DNA from 2 places in the Alkalihalobacillus sp. MEB130 genome. Region 1 is predicted to be linked to the other one. Evidence: a T-box and tRNA genes for the amino acid it is inferred to sense, from the RefSeq annotation. Region 1 holds a T-box; the other holds one or more tRNA genes.
The links. A T-box is a leader RNA that pairs with one kind of tRNA and senses whether it is charged. The one in region 1 lies ahead of metG (methionine--tRNA ligase), so its partner is inferred to be a tRNA-Met.

Region 1 (3,278 bases):
TTTTTGATATAAGAGCGATGCAGCAATACCCACATATTGGTGTCTTCGGTGGATCCGGGTCAGGAAAATCATTTGGCCTCCGAGTGATGCTTGAAGAATTAATGAAATTACAAATACCGACTCTCGTTTTTGATCCGCATTTTGAAATGAATTTTCAGACAGAGGCATCGGGTACACAAGGAGTTGTTTCATATCGTGAACGTTACACGGTTGTCCAAATTGGCCAAGATGTGGGCGTTGATTTTTCTGCTTTATCAACACGAGATGTTGAACGGCTTTTGTCAGCAGCAGGGTCACTTACAGAATCGATGATTAATGTCATCCAAACTGTACATAAAAGAAAAGATAGCTATCAGTCTTTTAGTGATCGGATTGCTAATCTAGCGGAGGCGTTAGAACTTGGAAAACAAAAAATAGAAGCGCTGCTCCATGACGGTGGAATGACAAGAGATGAGGTCACACGTTATTCAACGTTTAAGAAGTTGCTCGATCAGTTTGGCAGCTTGCCTCTTGCATCGGTAAAAGGAATTTCATGGCGTGTGAATCGTCTCTATCAAGCAGGTTTATTTCAACAAAACATCCGAGCGATTGAGCAAGGAATTCATGCTGGTAAGCTCGTCGTGATTCAAGGGCCTGTATGGCTCTTACAAGTATTTTCTAGCTATGTTATTGGGGCTTTATACGGAAAGCGCCGATCGTTTCGCGATGCCAAGCTTCAACAAAAACAAGGTGAGTTTTTTCCGCCTTTTGTTGTTGTAACAGACGAAGCCCATAATTTTGCACCGAAAGGCTATGATGCGCCTGCAAAATCGGTTTTAAAAGAAATAGCTCAGGAAGGGCGGAAATATGGAGTCTTTCTCATCTTTGCGACGCAGCGTCCGACTTTGCTTGATGAAACCATTACGGCTCAGCTGAATTCGAAGTTTGTCTTTCGGACGGTTCGTGGAACGGACATTCAAACGATTAAAGAAGAAACTGACCTGACACATGATGAAGGGAAACGTCTTCCTTATTTGCGTTCTGGTGATGTTTTCGTTTCTTCTGCTATCATGGGAAGAACGATGGCAATTCGAATTCGCATGGCCCATTCTGCGAGCCCGCATACATTAAACCCATTTGATGAATTGAAAAAAATGAAAGAACAAGACTCTGAACAGTTGTTAAAAGCACTAGATGGGTATTTTCCTTTAGCTGAAATGAACATTATGACACACCTTACTAAGCTAAACGAAGAAGCAGAAAAGAATTGGGATGTACAAACTTGGAAACAGGAGCTTGACCGACTAAGCAGTGAAGGAATCTTGAAAAAAGAAAAGACGCCATTTGCTACGCTGTATAACCGCTCTTGACTAGAAACAGCGAATTAGGTATATTTTGGGTAGAATTTTGACATAGTAGAAATGACAGTCTATAACATGGTCCAATGAAGGGATGAGTACAGCAAGTCATCTATAGGTAGCGTTGCTATGCAGAGAGCCGGGGTAGCTGAAAACCGGTATAGGTGCTTGTTGGAAGATGGTCCTGGAGGAGTTTACTTTCGAGTGCTTGCATAAGGGAGTAACGTAGCTGGCGTTAACAGAAGAAGTCTTAGACTTCATGAGCCTTTTTGTTGTGAAATGAAAAGGGAAATTTGGGTGGTACCACGTGAGATGCTCTCGTCCCGATCGGATGAGGGTTTTTTGTATTGTTTGTACATAGCTACTATATTTTTACGTTATTAGAGGAGGAAGTTTTTGTGACAGATCCAAAGAAGACATTTTATTTAACAACCCCTATTTATTATCCAAGTGACAAGCTGCATATTGGCCACGCATACACAACAGTGGCAGGAGATGCGATGGCACGTTATAAGCGCTTACGTGGCTATGACGTTCGATTTTTAACAGGTACAGATGAGCACGGGCAAAAAATTGAGACAAAAGCAGCAGAAAAGGGACAAACTCCTCAAGAATTCACAGATCAAATTGTAGCTGGAATTCAAGAGCTTTGGAAGAAGCTTGATGTTTCTTATGATGATTTTATTCGTACAACCGAAGAACGTCATAAAAAGGTCGTTGCTCAAATATTTGAGCGTTTGCTTGAAAAGGGAGATATTTATCTAGATGAATATGAAGGTTGGTATTCCATTCCTGATGAAACGTTTTATACAGAACGCCAACTAGTTGATCCGATAAAAAATGAGCAGGGAGAAGTAATTGGAGGAAAAAGTCCAGATAGTGGACACCCTGTAGAAAAGGTACGCGAACAGTCTTATTTCTTTAAGATGAGCAACTATGCAGACCGACTTTTGAAGTTTTATGAAGAAAATCCTACGTTTATTCAACCGGAATCTAGAAAAAATGAAATGATTAACAATTTTATTAAACCGGGTTTAGAGGATTTAGCTGTATCTCGTACGTCGTTTACATGGGGAGTTCAAGTTCCTAGTAACCCAAAACATGTTGTCTATGTATGGATTGATGCGTTATCTAACTATATTACTGCTCTTGGCTATGGCAGTGACAACGAAGAACTTTATAATAAATATTGGCCAGCAGATGTTCATTTAGTAGGGAAAGAGATTGTTCGATTCCACACGATTTATTGGCCTATTATGTTAATGGCTCTTGATTTGCCACTACCGAAGAAAGTGTTTGGTCATGGCTGGCTTTTAATGAAAGACGGAAAGATGTCAAAATCAAAAGGAAATGTCGTCGATCCCGTGCCTCTTATTGATCGTTACGGTTTAGACGCACTTCGTTATTACTTGTTGCGTGAAGTTCCATTCGGATCAGATGGAGTCTTTACACCAGAAGGTTTTGTTGAGCGCGTGAATTACGACTTAGCTAATGATTTAGGGAATTTATTAAACCGAACAGTGGCCATGATTAACAAATACTTTGACGGACAAATGCCTGACTATGTGAAAGATGCAACACCGTTTGATGCGTCTTTAGTTGAGTTAGTAGAAGCGACTGTTACAAAAGTAGAAAATGCGATGGAAGAAATGGAGTTCTCCGTTGCTTTAACTGCGATTTGGCAGTTAATTAGTCGGACCAATAAATACATTGATGAAACGCAACCGTGGGTTCTTGCCAAAGACGAGGCAAAGAAAGAAGAGTTAGGTTCAGTTATGTATCACCTTGCTGAATCACTCCGTCAAGTATCTATTATGGTACAACCATTTATGACAGAAACTCCTAAACGTATTTGGAAACAGCTAGGTCTTTCAAATGAGCTGACAGCTTGGTCTACACTTGAAACATTTGCTCAAATTCCAAGTGGAACAAAAGTAGAAA
Region 2 (3,278 bases), on a different contig from region 1:
AGGGGTCATTATGGGAGCAAACATAGGTACAACGGTGACGGCATTTATTATTGGAATTAAAATTTCTGCTTATGCGTTGCCTATTATCGCAGTTGGTGCAGCATTAATTTTCTTCATAAAAGCGAAAAAAGTAAATAACTATGGTCAAGTTGTTTTTGGATTTGGAGCTTTATTTTATGGTTTAGAATTAATGGGAACTGGATTAAAACCTCTTCGAGAATTAGAGGCGTTTGCGGAACTGACGGTAAGTATGAGTGAAAATCCATTACTTGGTGTCCTAATTGGTACGATTTTTACAGTTGCTGTTCAAAGTTCGAGCGCATCAATTGGTCTGTTGCAACAGTTATATGAACAAGGTGCAATGGGATTAGATGCGGCTTTGCCTGTTTTATTTGGAGATAACATTGGAACGACTATCACCGCAATTTTAGCAGCAATAGGAGCTTCAGTAGCTGCAAAAAGAGCAGCACTTACGCACGTTATATTTAATTTAATAGGTACAATCATTGTGTTAATTGTTTATCCGTTTTTCTTTCAGCTCATTAGTTTTCTTGCTGTTGAGCTAGGTCTAAATAGACCAATGACGATTGCATTTGCACATGGAATCTTTAATGTATCCAATACGCTAATTCAACTGCCGTTTGTGGCGATATTGGCAATTATTGTAACAAAGCTAGTACCAGGTGAAGAATTTAGCATTGAATATAAAGCGAAACATCTAGATCCTCGATTTATTGGAAGTTCACCAGCTATTGCGCTTGGACAAGCAAAACAAGAGGTATTGCGTATGGCTGAATTTTCAGAGAGAGGATTATATGAAGTAAGTCAATATCTTGAAACTGGTCAAAAAAGACATGCTGAAATGTCCATACAGTTTGAGGAAGCAATCAATAATCTAGATCGGAAAATCACTGATTATTTAATACAAATTTCCTCAAGATCTCTTTCGGCACATGATTCAAAACTACATTCAATGTTAATGGATACCGTACGCGATATTGAACGCATCGGTGATCATATAGAGAATATCGTAGAACTGAAGGATTATCAGAAAGTCAATAAGGTTCATATTTCAGAAACAGCATTGGATGATCTTCGAGAAATGTCGGAGTTAACACTCTCAACGTTAAGAGAAGCCATCCAATCGCTTGAACTAATTGATAGTGATATGGCTCGTTCGGTGCTTGAAAAAGAAGAAAAGATAGATAAAATGGAAAGAAAACTTAGAAAGCAGCACATACAGCGAGTCAATGATGGAAAATGTTCCGGTTCAGCGGGGATCGTTTTTGTTGATATTGTAAGTAACCTTGAACGAATTGGTGATCATTCAGTGAATATTGCTGAAGCAGTTATAGGAGAAGACAATTACTAATCTAAAGGAGACCAGTGTCCAAAGTAAGTGGGACACTGGTCTTTTAATGAAATTATGCTTGTCTAATAATTTGATGTGTGGTAAGTTATATCAGTGCCAAATAAATGCTCTTTTTTGTCAAATAACATTTTTTCTAATAAGTGTTGACTCATTAGAAAGTGCATGGTAATATAATTCTTGTCCTTAATTGTCGTTCCACAGTAGCTCAGTGGTAGAGCTATCGGCTGTTAACCGATCGGTCGTAGGTTCGAGTCCTACCTGTGGAGCCAAACATATGGCGGCGTAGCTCAGCTGGCTAGAGCGTACGGTTCATACCCGTGAGGTCGTGGGTTCGATTCCCTCCGCCGCTACTTTTATTTAAATATGTTACGGCGATTGTGGCGAAGTGGTTAACGCATCGGATTGTGATTCCGACATTCGTGGGTTCAATTCCCATCAGTCGCCCCATAGAGGACCCTTAGCTCAGTTGGTCAGAGCAGTCGGCTCATAACCGATCGGTCGTAGGTTCGAGTCCTACAGGGTCCACCATTTACAATTAGCTTTTTTTATGCGGAGGAATACCCAAGTCCGGCTGAAGGGATCGGTCTTGAAAACCGACAGGCGGGTTAAACCGCGCGGGGGTTCGAATCCCTCTTCCTCCGCCATTGTTTTTACATATGATGAAACTTTAAGACCTCATTTTGAGGTCTTTTTTTGCATGCTGTTTTATTAACGCTGTTTTCGTAAAGATTGTTGCTATGAAATAGTTCTTCCTCAGCCTTTATTAAATATAACTCCATGTAATGATACCGAGTCCAATACAATAAAAAGCAAAATAAGTGAGTCTTGTATTTTGTAACATAACAATAAACCATTTAATTCCGATTAATGCAAATAGAAATGATGATAAAAATGCTATGACTAAGGAGGGTAAGCTTATCTCTGTATAGCTTCTTATTAGTTCAGGAGTTTTTAAAATGGTCATTCCAAGAAAAACGGGAATGGAAAGAAAAAAGGAGTAACGAAGGGCTGTCTCTTTATTTAAACCAAGACAAAGAGCGGTAAATAAGGTGCTACCTGTACGAGAAATCCCTGGTACTAAGGACAAAGCTTGCCCAATTCCAATGATGATTCCATCCTTCCAATTCAGCTTGGAAAGTCCCCTAGATCCAACTTTTAATCCATGCTCAATTAAAATTAAAGATAAACCTGTAATAATAAGAGAAACTCCTACTGTAGCAGGCGTTGTCATCTGATCACCAAGTACTCCTTCAATGAAATTTCCAACTAAAATGGTTATAAAAGTCGAAATAATAAGTAAAAGAACAAATCTATAATTAGTGCGAGCTCTATCTTCTTTCTTTACAAGGTATGAACAAAAATCGTAAAGGATTTTTGTTGCCTCTTGTCGAAAGTAAACAATAACAGCTAGCACAGAAGCGATATGCAAAAAGGTTTCAAATGCAAGCTTGAAGTTTTCACCAATGGGGATGTCGAGAAGTCTTTGAACAATAAGCATAAGTGCGGTACTTGAAATCGGTAAAAATTCTGATATCCCCTGTATAAACCCAATTATCAATGCTTCCCACCAATTCATTTGATTCCTCCGTTATTTGTAGCTTTTGATTGTATATGTTTATGTACTAGCTTTTTTGTTATGACAAAGCGTGTTTATTCCATATCATGTAAGGGTAGAGTAAGAGTGTTTACATGACTAAATTTTTCGTGAGCATTATCGTTGCAACAATGCTCAAAATTTGGTAATGTATGAATTGAAAGACTTATGAAACAAAAATGTTGCTAAAGTCTATGTTTTTTTGGGGTACATACTCCGACAAATAATTTAACGTACTTAGAGGAGGAAATTTATTATGGCTTATGAATTACCACAATTACCTTATGCAGCAAACGCACTAGAACCACATAT

Region 2: it has a tRNA-Met gene. The T-box ahead of metG (methionine--tRNA ligase) is inferred to sense a tRNA for this amino acid. The anticodon was not compared.

What each region holds. Positions count from the first base shown of each region.
Region 1 is NZ_JAOANA010000028.1:10,901-14,178, forward strand. It holds gene N0O92_RS20745 (ATP-binding protein) at 1-1,349, shown strand, start outside; T-box leader at 1,415-1,666, shown strand; gene metG (methionine--tRNA ligase) at 1,736-3,278, shown strand, end outside.
Region 2 is NZ_JAOANA010000016.1:60,533-63,810, reverse strand. It holds gene N0O92_RS16130 (Na/Pi cotransporter family protein) at 1-1,372, shown strand, start outside; tRNA gene N0O92_RS16125 (tRNA-Asn) at 1,567-1,641, shown strand; tRNA gene N0O92_RS16120 (tRNA-Met) at 1,649-1,722, shown strand; tRNA gene N0O92_RS16115 (tRNA-His) at 1,744-1,819, shown strand; tRNA gene N0O92_RS16110 (tRNA-Ile) at 1,824-1,900, shown strand; tRNA gene N0O92_RS16105 (tRNA-Ser) at 1,924-2,016, shown strand; gene N0O92_RS16100 (undecaprenyl-diphosphate phosphatase) at 2,136-2,948, opposite strand; gene N0O92_RS16095 (superoxide dismutase) at 3,223-3,278, shown strand, end outside.